DNA from 2 places in the Rhizobium sp. 'Codium 1' genome. Region 2 is predicted to be linked to the other one. Evidence: riboswitches for the same ligand, from Rfam matches in the RefSeq annotation. Region 2 holds a riboswitch; the other holds the start of a gene.
The links. Region 2 has a riboswitch for FMN ahead of LJE98_RS14485 (DMT family transporter). Riboswitches for the same ligand answer to the same signal wherever they lie in the genome.
Positions count from the first base shown of each region.

Region 1: another riboswitch for FMN. It lies ahead of ribB (3,4-dihydroxy-2-butanone-4-phosphate synthase); the one in region 2 lies ahead of LJE98_RS14485 (DMT family transporter).

Region 1 is NZ_JAJGPW010000006.1:222,417-226,836, forward strand. Features, by position in the region: gene LJE98_RS15885 (FGGY family carbohydrate kinase) at 6-1,490, shown strand; gene ribB (3,4-dihydroxy-2-butanone-4-phosphate synthase) at 1,531-2,163, opposite strand; FMN riboswitch at 2,276-2,419, opposite strand; gene LJE98_RS15895 (ATP-binding cassette domain-containing protein) at 2,700-3,401, opposite strand; gene LJE98_RS15900 (FtsX-like permease family protein) at 3,411-4,420, opposite strand, start outside.
Region 2 is NZ_JAJGPW010000005.1:189,575-193,994, forward strand. Features, by position in the region: gene lon (endopeptidase La) at 1-1,393, shown strand, start outside; gene hupB (DNA-binding protein HupB) at 1,600-1,875, shown strand; FMN riboswitch at 2,015-2,167, shown strand; gene LJE98_RS14485 (DMT family transporter) at 2,302-3,207, shown strand; gene LJE98_RS14490 (esterase-like activity of phytase family protein) at 3,352-4,420, shown strand, end outside.

The sequences.
Region 1 (4,420 bases), on a different contig from region 2:
GCACGATGGCGCAAGACAGGCCGCTCATCCTTGCCGTCGACCAGGGCACGACCAACACCAAGGCCGTGCTCATCGATGCCTTGGGCAAGGTCGTTGCAAAGGCCTCGGCACCCCTCGCATCGAACTATCCGCGACCAGGCTGGGCCGAGCAGTCGGCCGATGCCATCTGGATGAGTGTCCAGTCCGTCATGGCCGACATCGTTGCGGGCAACCACGGCTCCATCGCCGGGATCGCCATCAGCAACCAGAGAGAGACGCTTGTTGTCTGGGATTCCGAGACCGGCGAACCGCTCGCACCCGCCATTCTGTGGCAGTGTCGCCGGACTGCGGCCGCCTGCCAGGCTTTCATCGATACCGGACATGATGCGACCGTCGTCGGCCTGACCGGATTGTCGATCAACGCGCTCTTCCCGGCATCGAAGCTCGGCTGGGTGATGGAACACGTGGCTTCGGCGCGGGATCTCACAAAACGCGGACGTCTGCGTGCCGGCACGGTGGACAGCTGGCTCCTGTTCAAGATGACGGGTGGAGCTGTCTTTGCAACCGACCATTCCAATGCCTCGCGGACCATGTTGTTCGACACGGCGAAACTGGAATGGAGCCCTGAACTCTGCACCCTCTTCGACGTTCCGGCCTCGGCGCTCCCGCGGGCCCTGCCCTCGAACAATCGCTTCGGCCATACCGAGGCAGGGACAACTGCGCTGCCAGCAGGCACGCCGATCCTTGCCATGATGGGTGACAGCCACGCGGCTCTCTATGGCCACGGCGTTCGCGCCCCGGGCCTGGTCAAGGCGACCTTCGGCACAGGCTCGTCACTGATGACCCTGACTGACAGGCGTGTGTTGTCCCGGCATGGTCTCTCGAGCACGATCGCCTGGTCGGATGGTTCCGGCGTCGCCTATGCTCTTGAGGGGAATATCACCGTTTCGGCACAGGCCATTGCCTTTGCCGCGACCCTGCTGGGTCTCGATGGCCCGGCCGCCCTATCCGATCTTGCGCAATCCGTCTCCGACAGTGGCAAGGTGGTATTCGTCCCGGCACTCGCCGGTCTGGGTGCGCCGCATTGGACGGACAATGCGACGGGCACGATTTCCGGGATGACCCATGCGACCATGCCGGCCCATGTCGCCCGCGCAACGATGGAGGCAGTCGCCCTTCAGATTGCCGACGTCTTCGAGGCCATGCAGCAGGATGTCGGGCTTGCTCTGTCCGGACTGATGGCGGATGGCGGTGCGTCGACCAATGATTTCCTCATGCAGTTGCAGGCGGACATTCTGGACCGGCCGGTATTGCGCGGCGATCAGCCGGAAGTCGGCGCCATCGGTGCAGCGGCGATGGCCTTCCACTCATTGGGGATCAGCCCCCCAGAGCCTTCTCATGCTCGCCGGTTCGATCCCGGGACCATGCAGGCCGACGCGCGCGCCGACCTGCTGACGCGGTGGCGCGAGGCGATCACACGCGTGAAGTCACCTGTTTCGAACGCCGTTTGAATGTGGCCGAAAGATCAGCTCTTTCGGCCACGGCAAGGCATCAGGCGGCGGCCGCTTCGCCGCCTTTCTGTCCGGCCATATGGAGAGCAAGATCGGCGATCGTGATCAGCGGCAGCTGATGTTTCAGACAGAACTCGCGCAATTCCGGTAGCCGCGACATGGTCCCATCGTCGTTCGCGACCTCACAGATAACGCCTGAGGCCTGAAGGCCTGCGAGCCTTGCAAGATCCACCGCCGCTTCCGTGTGGCCCGGGCGACCGAGCACGCCGTCAGGATGCGCGCGAAGCGGAAAGATGTGACCAGGACGGGCGAAATCCTCGGCCTTCGAAGTCTCGTCCAGCAGCGCGCGAACGGTCGCGGCCCGGTCCGCCGCCGAAATCCCGGTCGTCGTGCCATGGATAAAGTCGACGGACACCGTGAAGGCGGTCTTTAGATATTCCGTGTTGCGCGGCACCATCAGCGGAATGTCCAGCGCATCGAGCCGTTCACCCTCCATCGCAATGCAGATCAGACCGCGGGCATGCTTCATCATGAAGGCAACGGCTTCCGGCGTAATCTTTTCCGAAGCGATGATGATATCGCCTTCGTTCTCGCGATCCTCGTCGTCCACAACGACGATCATGCCGCCCTCAGCGAGCGCCGCGATTGCATCTTCAATTTTCGAGACTGTCATTTCCATGCCTTTCAAGGGTATCCCGCTTTCGCGGCAAAACACGACCCTGCGGTCGCAATTTTCCCTTGGGCGAACAAACGCATGCACCCGGCCTTGCAGACGGGTCAACACACCTTGTCCTCTTCCATCCGGACTATACCGTCGGCTCCGGCATCGCACCGGATCTGCTGCCTTCTGCCGAGGCAGAAGCGCTCGCGGGCTCCCGGCCAAGCCGGATACCGCCGGTGGGGAATTGCACCCCGCCCTGAGAACAGCGAAACCCTACAACCTCAGTTGCGTCCATTTCAAGCCCAGTTTTCAACATGGCTGGCATGACGGCATGAACCGATTCCTGCAGTTGACCCGACACGAACGCATGACCCGCTCTTCTTGAAGGTCAGAACGAGTTCGCCCGCAGGCTCTGGGCCCGTGAGTTCAAGGACAAGGTTGAGAAGCTGGGGTAACCGATCCGGTTCCAGCCTGTCCTCGCGGACGAGGAAGCTTCATGGCCCGGGCTGCAAGGTTCATTGGTTGCGGGTTGCCTGAGTGTCGGAGTCCTAATCTTGTGCTCGATCCTCTGTCTTCACGATACGACCGTCCTCCAGCGTGAGGATGCGGTCAGCGCGATCGAGGATGCGATTGTCGTGGGTAACCAGCAATGTTGTCGTACCCCGGGCCTTACCCATGCGTTTGAGAAGATCGACGACCTCTGCCGCACTGTCTTTGTCCAGCGCGGCAGTGGGCTCGTCTGCCAGCACCAGCGCCGGGCTGGAGACAAGGGCGCGGGCAACGGCGACGCGCTGCTTCTGGCCGCCTGACAGGTTCGCGGGCAGATAGGTGGTACGGTCGGTCAAGCCGACCAGCCCAAGCGCATGCTCAGCCGCGCTCTGCGCCACCCGATCGGCCACTTGACCATGCACCTGCACCCCCATCATGACGTTCTGCACCGCAGTCAGGCTTTCATGCAGATTATGGGCCTGGAATATGAAGCCTAGGCGGCGGCGCAGACTGACAAGCTGCGCCTGCGATGCGCCGTTCAACTCGCTTCCCAGAAGCCGTACAGATCCATCCTGTACGGCTCGAAGACAGCCGACAAGCGTGAGGACAGTCGTCTTGCCAGACCCGGAAGGCCCCATCAGCACGGTGAAGCTGCCGCGTTTCAGCATCAGGTTCACGTCAAACAGCGCCTGTTTGCGGACGTCGCCACTGCCAAACCAATGATTCAATCCGCGCACATCGACAATTGTCTCGCTGTCCATTGCAGCCTCCTAGAAGAGATCGGCAGGGTCGGCGGCGCCAAGCCGACGGGTCGCAATGGCGCCGGACAGGGCGGAAAAGATGATGGTGCCGAGAAAAACGGTCACTGCCATCGAAGGTGTCATTCCCAAGGGCAGGGTCGTGATCTTCCCCATGAACGTCAGGATGGTCGTCCCGACAACAAGTCCTGGAATGAAACCCATGATCCCGAGCACCAGCGCTTCTTCGAAGACGATACCGAGGAAGAAGCGGGGGCCGTAGCCCATGGCCTTGAAGGTTGCGTATTCGCGCAGGTGGTCGGCCACATCGGTGGACAGCACCTGATAGACGATAACGATGCCAACGAGAACGCCGATCAACACGCCGAACCCGAAGATGATACCCGTGGGCCGTTTTGTCTGCTGATAGCGCAGATCCTCCTGCGCTGCCTCTTGATAGCTGCGGATGCGAAGGGACGGGTCGGAAATCAGTGTTTTCAGGCGCGCGATCACGGTCTCTGTCTCAGCGCCGGGGCGCAGGCGCAAAAGAACATGGTCGGGTGCGGAGGAACTGCGCGTCGGGAATAGCGACAGGAATGTCTGATCCGAAACCAGCATATAGCCATCACCACCGAAACCGCCTCCGCCGGCGAATGTGGCATAGGCGGTGACTGTGCGGCCTTGCGTCTCAAAGGAGAGCGGCGTTTGTGGACGGATTGAAGCAGCTTCCTCCTTGGCCAGACCACGGGCGAGCCGATCGAGCAATGCCGCGTTTTGCACCCGCAGGAGATTGAGATCGCCGGCTATATCCCTGGACAGAAACCCGGTCTTGACCGGATCCACACCGAAGGTCGTCAGACTGATATCCTTCTCGCCGCGATCCCAGGGAACATTGGCGATGAACAGACCCATGCCATCGGATACATCCGGATCCCCCATCGCCTGCAGCAACCACTGCCGAGCCACATTGCCCCCGTCGGTCAAGGTGCTCGCATCGCTGGCCGAGATCATGATATCCGCCTGGAAGAAGTCATAGGGTCGCA
Region 2 (4,420 bases):
TCAGGCGCGCGCGACGAAGCTCAAGGGCCCCATCCTCTGCCTCGTCGGTCCTCCGGGCGTCGGCAAGACCTCGCTCGCCAAGTCGATCGCCAAGGCGACCGGCCGCGAATACGTGCGCATGGCCCTCGGTGGCGTCCGTGACGAAGCGGAGATCCGTGGTCACCGCCGCACCTATATTGGTTCGATGCCCGGCAAGATCGTGCAGTCGATGAAGAAGGCCAAGAAGTCCAACCCGCTCTTCCTGCTCGACGAAATCGACAAGATGGGCATGGACTTCCGTGGCGACCCGTCGTCGGCCCTGCTCGAGGTGCTGGATCCGGAACAGAACTCGACATTCATGGACCACTATCTCGAAGTGGAATACGACCTGTCGAATGTCATGTTCGTCACGACTGCCAATACGCTGAACATCCCGGGTCCCCTCATGGACCGCATGGAGATCATCCGCATTGCCGGTTACACCGAGGATGAAAAGCTCGAAATCGCCAAGCGGCACCTGTTGCCCAAGGCGATCAAGGAACACGCCCTGCGCCCGGAAGAATTCTCCGTGGCGGATTCGGCGATCATGGCGATCATCCAGCAGTACACCCGCGAAGCCGGTGTGCGCTCCTTCGAACGCGAACTGATGAAGCTCGCCCGCAAGGCCGTGACCGAAATCATCAAGGGCAAGGTGACCTCGGTTGCCGTGACCGGTGCGAACATCAACGAATATCTGGGCGTTCCGCGCTTCCGCCACGGCGAAGCCGAGGGCGAAGACCAGGTCGGCGTTGTCACGGGTCTGGCCTGGACGGAAGTGGGCGGCGAATTGCTGACCATCGAAGGCGTCATGATGCCCGGCAAGGGCCGCATGACGGTCACCGGCAACCTGAAGGAAGTGATGAAGGAATCGATTTCGGCAGCGGCATCCTATGTCCGTTCGCGCGCCGTCGATTTCGGTGTCGAACCGCCGCGTTTCGACAAGTCCGACATCCACGTTCACGTTCCGGAAGGGGCGACCCCGAAGGATGGTCCGTCCGCAGGTGTTGCCATGGCAACGGCGATCGTCTCGATCATGACCGGCATCCCGGTCAACAAGGACGTCGCCATGACGGGTGAAATCACCCTGCGCGGTCGTGTCCTGCCGATCGGTGGCCTGAAGGAAAAGCTGCTCGCAGCCCTTCGCGGTGGCATCAAGAAAGTTCTCATTCCGGAAGAGAACGCCAAGGATCTGGCGGACATTCCGGACAATGTGAAGAACAACATGGAGATCGTTCCGGTGTCGCGCATGGGCGAGGTTATCAGGCACGCCCTGGTCCGTGTCCCCGAGCCGATCGAGTGGGATGGAACCGTTGATACGCCGGCGATCGGCGTGGTCGATGGCACCGATGAAACCGGTGCAACCATCGCTCACTGAGGCAAATCTGCCATAAGTGAGCCACAAAGCTCCAAAACCGACAAAAAGGCTGGCATTTATGCCAGCCTTTTTTGTGAAATGCCGCGTGAAAGGCTTGTTTTCCGGGGCTTTCAGGTGCTTTTGAGTTGCGAAGGGCAGAAGCTTTCGTATTCTCCGCCCGACTTAATCATTTGAGTCGTTTCATACCAATCAGAAAGGGTGGAAACATGAACAAGAACGAACTCGTATCCGCGGTCGCCGAGAAGGCTGGCCTCACCAAGGCTGACGCTGCCTCTGCCGTTGATGCCGTTTTTGAAACGGTCCAGGCTGAACTGAAGAACGGCGGCGACATTCGTCTCGCTGGCTTCGGCGCCTTCACCGTTGGCCGTCGCGAAGCCTCCAAGGGCCGCAACCCGTCCACCGGCGCTGAAGTCGACATCCCGGCTCGCAACGTTCCGAAGTTCACGGCCGGCAAGGGCCTGAAGGACGCTGTCAACAGCTGATCCGTCGTGACCGTCGCACCCTTCGGTGCCGATGGTCAGCTGACATACTGGTGAGCCCGGCTTAGTGCCGGGCTTTCTTTTTGCCCTTCTTGCGCTGCAGCGAGACCTGTCTTATCTGTGAGGCGCCGGTTGTACCGGCATTCGTTCTCAGGGCGGGGTGAAACTCCCCACCGGCGGTAACGGGGAAACCCGAAGCCCGCGAGCGCCTGCCTTTCATTCGCGAAAGGCAGGGTCAGCAGATCCGGTGCAAACCCGGAGCCGACGGTTAAAGTCCGGATGAAAGAGAATGAGGTCAGGCCACGCCCCTGTTCCGCTCGCTGCGGATCGCGGAGGCGTTGCTGCGCAGATCCGTGCCCGTCCGGGTGCGCTTTTCGTCGTCCTCATCTGTCCTGGTTTGTGTTGGTCCTTTGGAAAAGGAAAAATGACATGAATCAGAGCTCCGTTTCGCTCTTGCGCTCCCGGGCCGTCCTCGGCGCCGGTTTCATGGTTCTGGCGGGCGTCGCCTTCGCCGCTCTCAACGTCGTCACGCAATGGCTTGCCATGACGCTCGGTTTCCCGCCGGCCTCAACAGCCTTCTGGCAATATGGCTTTGCCCTCGTCCTCTCTCTCCCCTTGCTCTTCCGGCTCGGTCTGCGTGCCATGAAGACCGACTATCCGGTGCGCCACATCCTGCGGGTCCTGCTGGCCGCCTTCGGCGTGCAGGCCTGGGTCACGGGCCTCGCCACCGTCCCGATCTGGCAGGCCATCGCTCTCGTCATGACCTCGCCCTTCTTCATCATCATCGGCGCACGCCTCTTTCTCGGCGAGACCGTCGGCCGCGACCGCTGGCTTGCGACGCTGACGGGCTTCGTCGGCGCGATGATCATCCTCCAGCCCTGGTCGGACAGCTTCACCCTGGCCGCCCTCCTGCCGGTCTTTTCGGCCCTGCTCTGGGGCGGTTCCTCTTTGATCATGAAGAACCTTACGCATTACGAGGCACCGGAAACGGTCACGGTCTGGCTGCTGGTTCTGCTGACGCCGATCAATGCCGGGCTCGCAGTGGCCGGTGGCTTCGCTGTGCCGGAAGGCCTCACCCTCTGGCTGTTGCTCGCCGCCGGTCTGCTGACGGCCTTTGGGCAATATCTGCTGACACTCGCCTACAATGCCGCTGACGCGGCCTATGTTCAGCCGTTTGACGACCTGAAGCTCCCGCTCAACGTCTTTGCCGGTTGGCTGGTCTTCGGCTATGCGCCGAGCGGCTATCTCTGGTTGGGCGCATTGCTGATCCTCGGGGCTTCACTCTTCCTGATGTTGCGCGAGGCCGGCAAGGAAGCATCGCCGGCGTCCCAATGACAGGTCTCGAGAACAGCAACCTATAGGAACAGCTTATCGGGATATCCGGCAGGAAACGTCGGACGACCGCCAATCTGTCATCCGACTGTCACCCGACTGCCCCAGAAACCTCTTGTTCCATTTCTGGATACTGGAGGTTTCCCGATGACCCATGGTCTCTCCCGCGTCGCCCTGACGGCGGCGCTTTTTGCATCCGTGGCCCTGCCGGCCGCTGCCGAACAGGTTTTCAACCGCATTGCCGCCTTCCCGGTCGCCGCCAATTTGCCGGCCGACAAGGACAAGTTGACCACCACCTCTGCCGAGATCATCACCGCCTCGGAAGACGGCAACACACTGATCTACTCCGACAGCCCGCTCGGTGGCATCGGCTTCATCGACATCACGGACGCCAGGGCACCGAAGGCTGCGGGCGCTGTGATGATGGACGGCGAGCCGACTTCCGTGGCTGTCGCTGGCGGCAAGGTACTCGTCGGGGTCAACACCTCCGAGAACTTTACCAGCCCGTCCGGCAAGCTCGCCATCGTGGACATTGCCTCGAAGGCTGTCGATTCCACCTGCGATATCGGCGGTCAGCCGGATTCGGTCGCCGTGGCCAAGGACGGCTCGTTCGTCGCCATCGCCATCGAAAACGAGCGTGACGAAGACCTGAACGATGGCGCCCTGCCGCAGATGCCGGCCGGTGACCTCGTCATCCTGTCGCTCAACGATGGCGTTGCTGATTGCGGCTCGATGAAGCGCGTCACGTTGACCGGTCTCGCCGAGATTGCACCTGAGGATCCGGAGCCGGAATTCGTCGCGATCAACAGCCTCGGCGAAATCGCCGTGACGCTGCAGGAAAACAACCACATTGCCATCGTCGACGGCAAGACCGGTGACGTGAAGGCCCATTTTTCTGCCGGTACGGTCGACCTTGAAGGTATCGACACCAAGTCGGATGGAGCACTCAAGTTCACCGGTACAAGGGAAGGCGTTCCGCGCGAGCCTGATGCCGTGAAGTGGCTCGACGACAACCGTCTGGTTATTGCCAATGAAGGCGACTGGAACGGTGGCTCGCGCAGTTTCACCATCTTCGACAAGACCGGCAAGGTTGCCTATGAGTCCGGTCCGTCGCTGGAAATGGCCATCGCCCAGATCGGTCACTTTCCCGACAAGCGTGCCAAGTCCAAGGGCGTCGAGCCGGAAGGCATGGAAGTCGCAACCTTCGGCGATCACA